One region of the Trichocoleus sp. FACHB-46 genome, then DNA from elsewhere that is predicted to be linked to it. Evidence: predicted binding sites of a transcription regulator. Region 1 holds the regulator's gene; each other region holds the start of a gene.
What was found. Region 1 encodes NtcA, which controls nitrogen genes in cyanobacteria. Its sites were predicted from a motif close to TTTGTANNNNNNNNTACAAA; they were not measured.

Region 1 (2,204 bases):
CTAGTTGAGTCACAGTGCGCCGCAGGGGTGCCACTTCTTCCACATGATGAATCATGTCCAGAATTCCCCCAACCGCAGAGGAGGCGAGAGTTCTAATTGGGCCAGCAGAAATGCCATTGACTCGAATATTGTGGGGGCCCAGTTCTGCGGCCAAGTATTTAACGCTCATTTCTAAGCCCGCTTTGGCAATGCCCATAACGTTATAGTTGGGCACCACACGCACCCCGCCCAAGTAGGTCAATGTGACAATGCTGCCGCCTTCTGTCATCAGGGGTTTAGCGGCACCACTGAGCTGAATTAACGAATAAGTGCTGATGTCTAAGGCTGTGGTAAATCCTGGCCGCGAGGTGTTGCTAAAGTGGCCAGATAAGTCATCTTTGTTGGCAAAGGCCAGACAGTGAACCAAGATATCTAGCTTGCCCCACTTCTCCTTCACAGTCTCAAAGGTGGACTGAATCTGAGCATCATCTTGCACATTGCAAGGCACAAACAAGCTGGGTTCTAGCGGTTCAACCAGTTCTGCTACTTTTTTTTCCATCTTGCCCCGCTCATCGGGCAGATAGGTAATCCCTAGGTTGGCACCCGCTTTATGGAGTTGTTGGGCAATTCCCCAAGCAATCGAGCGATTGTTAGCAATGCCTGTGACTAAGGCATTTTTTCCGGTCAGATCCAGCATGGCAATCTCTTCGTTAAGGGCAATTACGAGAATACTCAAAGATGGGGGCTTAAAGATATTGACATCTACTGTCGCTGGCAGGGTGATACGCTGCCTTGAGTCCTATCACAAGATATCTGTCTTTAGGGGGAGTAAGATAGGGTCTAAATAGATCGCTTACAGCTAAGATCCGTTCGTTTGTAGTCCTCGAAACAGCAGCCAAATTCTTCAGCCATTGGCGATCGCTGGCCGATTGTGTATCAAATAGAACAAAAAATGACTCTGGAGTAAGTTTAAGTGTTCTAAAGTCATCAATTGCTTACAGTTGGCTCACCTTCGTAAGGTTCATCTCCAGACGAGCGGCCCATGAAGGTTGGAGAAGGGCATCGAAAAGGTAAAAGGATATGGTAATGACGCAGGATAGGCCGTTAGCATCTGTGTTTCGTCAACTGGGAGGCGGAGCATTTCCTCCCGTGATCGAAACGTTTGATCGAGGCAAGACGATTTTCTTCCCCGGTGATCCAGCGGAGCGTGTCTACTTTTTGGTCCGAGGTGCGGTCAAACTGTCTCGCGTTTATGAAGCGGGCGAAGAAATCACCGTAGCCTTGCTGCGAGAAAATAGTGTCTTTGGGGTTCTCTCGCTGATTACGGGCAATCGCTCCGATCGCTTTTATCACGCAGTTGCTTTTACTCCGGCGGAATTGCTGTCGGTGCCCATTGAGCAAGTGGAAAAAGCCCTCAAGGATAACCCAGAGCTGTCGATGCTGATGTTGCAAGGGTTGTCTTCGCGCATCTTGCAGACTGAGATGATGATCGAAACCTTGGCCCACCGAGATATGGGATCACGCTTGGTCAGCTTCTTGCTCATCCTCTGTCGTGACTTTGGCGTTCCTGGCCCTGACGGGATCACAATTGATTTGAAATTGTCGCATCAGGCGATCGCAGAAGCGATTGGTTCCACCCGTGTCACAGTCACACGCCTACTTGGAGATCTGCGACAGGAGAAGATGATTTCCATCCATAAGAAAAAAATTACGGTTCATAATCCCGTCGCTCTCAGTCAACAGTTCAGTTGATCTGCTATGGTTAACCTCTAGTAATAACAAGCGCTTACAGCGACTTGAATACAGCTCTCTGGCCGAGGAAGGTGCTTCATGGCACTCCTGCGAGGAAACAAAGAGAGCCCTGATGCTCTCCTGACGCTGAGGCAAGGCAGCAACTTTTGCTATCTGGGTCTGCTTGTTGTCGTCCTACAGGTGTGATGGCACACAAAACTTCTGGGGCATGAGATAGGCTGTATCTGAGTTGGGTGTGAGCCAAATGGCTTCCTGAGGGTAGATGACCAGCGGGTACATCTTAATTGTGGCAATCTTGGTGTTGGGGGGTGTGATCGCAACGGTGGGCGATCGCATCGGTACGCGCGTAGGCAAGGCTCGCCTCAGCTTGTTTAACTTGCGTCCTCGCAAAACCGCGGTCTTGGTGACGATTGTCACGGGTGGCATCATTTCTGCTTCTACACTCGCCATTTTGTTTGCTGTGAGTGATCAAC
Region 2 (2,204 bases), on a different contig from region 1:
TGATGGCGGTAAAGGCCAACTCTCGGCTGTAGTGAGCGTACTGCGGGAGCTAAATTTATTAGAAGAGTTGCGCGTGGTCAGTTTAGCGAAAAAGCGAGAAGAAATCTTTTTGCCAGGGGAGTCCTTGCCTTTAACTACAGAAGCGGAACAGCCGGGAGTGCAACTGTTGCGTCGTCTTCGGGATGAAGCTCACCGCTTTGCCGTTAGTTTCCATCGCCAGCAACGCAGCGATCGCATGCGCCGCTCTTGCTTAGAAGATATTCCTGGGCTAGGGCATCATCGCCAAAAAGAACTGTTAGCTGCTTTTCGCTCAGTTGACTACATTCGGGAAGCGACCCCGGAACAACTCACAAATGTTTCTGGGATTGGCCCTCAGATAGCTCAGAAAATCTACGACTACTTTCATCCGCAGCCCTAGTTTTCTAGCAAGACGGGTTAAATAAACCTGACCGAACTAGAGTAAGGTCTAGCTCTGCTTAAGTTGTCACTACGTAGCCAAATTGCTGATCGTTGCCTAAATCCTTCTTAAGGAAGAACCATTTTCTTAATTTAGTTTTAATGATTGGTAATAGCTTTATTTGACGCGATCGCTTTGAGGGGTTAGATAAAGTCAGGATCAACATATTCTTTTGAGTTTGCCTCCAAATCTTGCGATTTAGAGGTTAAACATCTGTGCTGACCTAAAAAACTTGTGTTCATTTTCTATAGCAAGAAATCATGACAAAATGCTTGAATCTTCCTGGCAATGCAGTTTGTAGTTTTACTGCCCTTGGCAGCAAGATTGAGGAACAGCTTTGCTCTGCGTAGACGACACCAAAAGACTTATAAAAGCTCAATGCATTATGCTGCTTGAATTATGACGGAACGTGGAGGAGTTTAACTAGGAAACATTTTGTAGTTTTAGTAACAATTGCTTCTATTATTCTCCAATAAAATATTATCCAACGCTCAGTAAACTCATTAAGAAAGTTCATAAACATAAGTAAAATCTCATAAAAAATTCGCAGAATTGTTTAGAGAATTCTGTAATCATCGAAGAAGTTAGTATCGAGCAGTCCCAAATCAAAAGCGCTTTTAGCTAATAGCAGTATTGCGGGGATCGCTCTCTCTGTAGGCGATCCCCAACCTCCGAAATCTAAAATCTAACTAAAGCTTGATTGCCGATCTGCATAAATGCCAACATAATAGAAGAGTCAGGAGACGATGACTTCTGCACTTTTAATCTCAGATTAATTTAGTAAGCTTCGATACATTTTGTTTCGAAAATCTTAGAATTACGAATTTAATTCGTGAACCTTGCCCTTAATCCCTCCTAATTGTTGAGCTAGCTGCGAGAGTATTAAAATGCGTGTTCTAGAAACCTTACAAGTTGTTCGTTGCCCTAATTGTGGTAGTCATGCCGAACGTCATCATCTTTCAGATGATCATTTGACTCGAACCCAATGCCAAACTTGTGATTATTTAATGATTACTTGCACAATCACAGGCAAAGTAATCGAAGCGTATGCTCCTGGCATCTACGCCCGTCATTAGATTTGCACTTGCGATTGCCGCACCACAATCGCAGCAGCACGGTAGGAGTGATCTTAAGCGATCGCTCCTACTTTTTTTGCCCGCAATTGACCACAAGCGGCATCTGCTTCCAAACCCCGCGATCGTCGCACACTCGCAGCAATATGATGCTGCTTCAAGCCATGCAGAAAAGCCTGAATCCGTTGTGGGCTAGGGCGTTGATAATCTACTTCACTAATTGGATTGTAAGGAATCAAGTTAACGTGGCTCTGGAACCCCCGCAGATGTTCCGCCAGTTCTACTGCATGCTCTGGGCAGTCATTTAACCCGCCCAACAAGATGTATTCAAACGTGACCCGTCGCCCGGTTAGCTGCACATACTCGCGGCACTCGGCCAGCAAATCCTGCAGCGGATACTGTCTCGCGCTTGGAATTAGCTGCTCTCTAACTGCTTGGTTAGAAGCATGCAGGCTCACGGCTAAAGTGGTCTGTAGCTGGTGTGCGGCTAAACGACGAATGCGACCCGGAATGCCTACAGTCGAAATAGTCATGGCTCGTTTACCAATGCCCACATCCTCGTTCAGCGATCGCACCGCACCCAGCACATTGTCTACATTGAGCAAAGGTTCGCCCATGCCCATAAACACGATGTTGCTGACTCGCTGTTGAAAGTCTTCTTGAACTGTCAAAAC
Region 3 (2,204 bases), on a different contig from region 1:
TTTGCGGAGAGTAATCCGAAATGTTGGCTTTAGAGAACACTCGATCGCGGTTAAAGCAACCTCTCCATCTCCTTGAGCACAGTGAGGATCGCCAGTATACATCAGGGCACCAGGAACTTGCACAGGGAGATATAGCGTAGTTCCCGCTGTGATTAAATTCAGGTCAATATTGCCACCATAACGGCCTGGAGGCACAGAGTTTACGGTTTCAGCATCATTTTCAGGCGCAACACCAATCAGCCCCATGAATGGTTTTAAGGGAATCTCATAGGAAGGCGAACCAGGCGTGTCAGGTTTCAGGATTCCTAATCCAGTAATTCCTTCTCGCTTGAAGTTGGCGTACTGGAGCTGAGAAGCAGTCTGTCCTTTGCGCGTTCTCAGAATCGCCTGAACAGCTTGAGGATCAGTCACGATTTTGATGTATTTGCTATCAGCGACCTTGTCCCCGACAGGATATTCTCCGGGAAGCGCTCCTTTACCCTTACGGCTACTCACAAACCCATAAGAGGCACGGTGCTCAATCTTGAGAGTTTCAATTTGCAAGACATCTCCGGGCATGGCTCCTTCGACATAGATCGGCCCAGTCACGACATGAGGCCCTTTGCCATCATGAGGGACGTTCGCTCGGACAGTTAATTGGTCTTGCAGGATCTCTTTTTCGGGCACTCCTTTCTGAGTCAAGAACTCGATCGCTCCAGCGGCAGTACCATCCTGGGACTGATCTTCCAAAATGCCTTCGTGGGAGACGGTCTCAATGGTTACAGTGTCTCCAGATCGAATGCGTAGAGCAGGCTTAGCTGTCTTGCCATACAAACGTCCCCAAATCACAGTTTCTGGGGTGGATTTGAGCAGATACTCTTTTGCCCAAGCGGGAGAGTTGGAACTCCAAATGCCTAGAACCAATCCAGCCAATAACCAGGTGTGGTTTTGCCTCACCATCCCGCTCACGCCTCACTTGACGACTTCAGCCGTACCATAGCTTCACTCATCCGTATTATTTGTACCCTTCACTACATTCCCTTGTTGAGAAATCAGCGAAATTGTCCTTGAATCAGGCAATTTTTAGCAAAAATCAGTGCGTTATTAGTTCGCGCCGTTGAGGGTAAAGCGCATAGAGACTGACACGAAATTGCTTTGATTTTTTAGCGAGCCGTTCATCAGCAGTTCTTTATCACTAAGGGTTAGGAGAATCAGCAATGCCACTTCATCATCAAGGCTGGATGCTGTTATCAGTCCTCGCAACTGGGGTGGGACTAGCGATGCCATCCCAGGCTGAGAACTTGGCTTACGTGAACTACTGGCTGCTGGATGCTAAACCCACTGTGAAGACGCTGCACTTAAACCAGCAACCGATTCATGCCTCTTACTCTCCAGAGCAAATCATTCCATCCCAACGTATTCCTGCGGGAAAGTACGCCCTCTCTCTCAATTCCGTCTCGTCCCAGCCAGAGTCTCAGCCAAAACAGAGCTTTAATTTAGAAGCTGAGCAGTTTTATACCGTAGCTCTATTTCAGAAAGGCCAGGTACTCCAAGGGCTAGTGCTGAATGACAAGCTGAGTCGTCCTGAACCTACAGTGAGACTGGTGAATCTCATGCCTGAGCCTGTCCAAGTGACGATCAATCAAGCTCAGCCGAAAGGATTGGAGCTGCAATCGGGCGAACAAAAGGATGTAGCGATCGCGCTCGATAGTCCCTCGAAAGTCGGTCTGGTTACAGTGAAAACAACTGCTAAATCTAATCCGAGTCACTCTGCAACCAAAACCTTCGGCGTTGGGCCTGACTATGCTTCTGTGGTCGTGATTAGCCCCCAAGCAAACTCACTCAGACTAACTCGTTGGCAGTACGATCGCTGTGCTGTCCGCATTGAAACCTACCAATACGAAGATGCCTGTGGCCATTCAGATTAGGCAACCAGAATAGTCAACAGCTAGCGGGGGCGACCGAGGGTGGTGATATAGAGAACGGCTTCATCCACCGGAATGCCTAACACTTCATTCACCTGATTATCAAAGAAGCCACCAATGCCACTGACACCCAAACCCAGATGGATGCCAGCCAGGTTAAGCTTTTGCCCCAAGTGTCCCGCATCCATGTGGAGGTAGCGGTAGACGCGATCGCCGTATTGAGCCACCGCAGTCTTCAGGTCCGCCGTATGAAACACCACTGCTGCGGCATCACGACCCAAATCTTGCCCCAAGCATAAG
Region 4 (2,204 bases), on a different contig from region 1:
TGGGATTCATGCAGTAATTGCATTGATTGATGATTTTTGTAGTTAAAGATACAAATCTTCTTTCTATGCAGAAGTTACATAAACATAGATTTTGCAGCTAGAGATACACTTTCAAATTCAAAGTCAAAGATTTTGATTTGAAATTAAATATCCTGGCTCAAAGCAGCTTTAGAAGGACTTGATTATGACGAAAGAAGCGATCGCGACTATTATTAGTGCTGCCCGCACCAAAGCAGAACTGGTTGAAAACAGCTTGCCTAAATTCCTAGTTCTATCTGTATTGGCAGGAATTTATGTCGGCTTTGGAGTGATGCTGGTTTTTTCCATCGGCGCACCCTTGCATGCGGCTGGGTCACCCGCGGTTAAAGCTTTAATGGGAGCCTCATTTGCGGTCGCTTTGTCATTAGTTATTTTTGCTGGGTCCGAACTATTCACTGGCAATCATATGTTCATGACAATTGCCAGTCTCGCCAAACAAGTTACCTGGAAAGACACTTGGAAAGTCTTGGGAATCAGCTTTATTGGTAACTTGGCTGGCTCTCTGCTGCTAGCCCTGCTCTTGGTTCAATCTGGGCTTTTGGCTAAAGGACCGATCAAGAATTTTGTTTTAGAAGCTGTGGCTGGAAAAATGCAGGCTCCCTTTATGGAGCTATTTTTTCGCGGCATTCTTTGCAACATTTTGGTTTGTTTAGCCATTTGGATGGCCGCTAAGACTAAAGAGGATATCGCGAAGTTGGTGTTGATCTTCTGGTGTCTGTTTGCCTTCGTGGGGGCAGGGTTTGAACACAGCGTCGCCAACATGACCCTAATGGGATTAGGTCTCTTTATCCCCCATGATCCTGAGCAAATTTCTTGGATCGGATACGTCAAAAACCTGATTCCTGTCTCTCTGGGTAACTGGGTCGGCGGCGCTTGCCTGGTTGGAGCCTCTTACTGGTATGTAGGCAGCGATCGCCCATCTCGCAAAACCAAAAAAGCTAAAAAGTTGGAATCAGTGCCCAGTTTTGAAACTTGGGAAACAGAACCTAGAGAGAAAACAACTTATTAATTGCTTAAGCGAACTCATTCTCCTAGTTAAAGAGCTTATCCAGACTATTTGGGTAGGCTTTTATTTTTTGAAACAGCACCTATTAATCAGGTCTTTTGTATCCTTTGTTGCAAAATCAAATGTTTTTTAGATCGTTTGAAATTAACGAGTTATGTCAAAACAGCATGACTTACATGCAAGTGTTTCATATATAGAAACATTTTGTAACTATAGATACGAATTCACTAGCTAAGTACTCATAACCTTAGCTGGTAAGAAACGTTAAACGGCAAATTACATTGAATTCATCTGAATTCAAACCTTGCTTAAAGCCAGCAGTGACACGGGTAGATTCATGACAACCGCAGCAACCAATCCAGCGACTGGAAGCAATAAATTTGAGAAACTCAAAGCTGAAAAAGACGGTTTAGAGGTCAAAAAAGAACTTGATCGCTTTGCTCAAATTGGCTGGGAAGCGATGGATGAAACCGATCGCGACTACCGCCTCAAATGGTTGGGTGTGTTCTTCCGACCTGTCACTCCTGGCAAGTTTATGTTGCGGATGCGGATTCCCAACGGCATCCTCACTAGCGGCCAAGTCCGAGTCCTCGGCGAAGTACTCCAGCGCTATGGCGAAGATGGCACTGGTGACATCACCACTCGGCAAAATATTCAGTTGCGCGGCATCCGCATCGAAGATTTACCCGATATCTTCCGTCGCTTCGAGGAAGCGGGCCTCACCAGTATCCAGTCTGGCATGGACAACGTCCGCAACATTACAGGCTCTCCCGTTGCAGGGATTGATGCAGACGAGTTAATCGACACTCGCGGCATCGTCCGTAAAGTGCAGGACATGATCACCAATAACGGTGAAGGCAATCCCTCCTTTACCAACCTGCCTCGGAAATTCAACATTGCGATCGCGGGCTGCCGAGATAACTCAGTCCACGCGGAAATCAACGACATCGCCTTTGTCCCCGCCTACAAAAACAACAACCTAGGCTTCAATGTTTTAGTCGGTGGCTTCTTCTCCGCCAAACGTTGCGAAGCAGCAATCCCCATGAATGTCTGGGTTGATCCCCGCGATGTGGTGGCTCTGTGTGAAGCGATTCTCTTGGTCTATCGCAACCACGGTCTACGGGCCAATCGCCAAAAAGCGCGCTTGATGTGGCTGATT

Region 2: the regulator NtcA is predicted to act here: its motif matches at 1,235-1,254, upstream of H6F72_RS18015 (replication restart DNA helicase PriA).
Region 3: the regulator NtcA is predicted to act here: its motif matches at 998-1,017, upstream of H6F72_RS00585 (acetamidase/formamidase family protein).
Region 4: the regulator NtcA is predicted to act here: its motif matches at 1,249-1,268, upstream of H6F72_RS20025 (ferredoxin--nitrite reductase).

Annotation. Positions count from the first base shown of each region.
Region 1 covers NZ_JACJOD010000013.1:395,304-397,507, forward strand. Annotated here, with positions in the region: gene fabI (enoyl-ACP reductase FabI) at 1-676, opposite strand, end outside; gene ntcA (global nitrogen regulator NtcA) at 1,060-1,731, shown strand; gene H6F72_RS09460 (DUF3084 domain-containing protein) at 1,994-2,204, shown strand, end outside.
Region 2 covers NZ_JACJOD010000030.1:341,050-343,253, reverse strand. Annotated here, with positions in the region: gene uvrC (excinuclease ABC subunit UvrC) at 1-418, shown strand, start outside; gene H6F72_RS18015 (replication restart DNA helicase PriA) at 1,345-1,533, shown strand; gene rlmN (23S rRNA (adenine(2503)-C(2))-methyltransferase RlmN) at 1,587-2,204, opposite strand, start outside.
Region 3 covers NZ_JACJOD010000006.1:65,987-68,190, reverse strand. Annotated here, with positions in the region: gene H6F72_RS00585 (acetamidase/formamidase family protein) at 1-939, opposite strand, end outside; gene H6F72_RS00580 (DUF4397 domain-containing protein) at 1,197-1,907, shown strand; gene H6F72_RS00575 (SagB/ThcOx family dehydrogenase) at 1,928-2,204, opposite strand, start outside.
Region 4 covers NZ_JACJOD010000031.1:433,232-435,435, forward strand. Annotated here, with positions in the region: gene H6F72_RS20020 (formate/nitrite transporter family protein) at 185-1,048, shown strand; gene H6F72_RS20025 (ferredoxin--nitrite reductase) at 1,383-2,204, shown strand, end outside.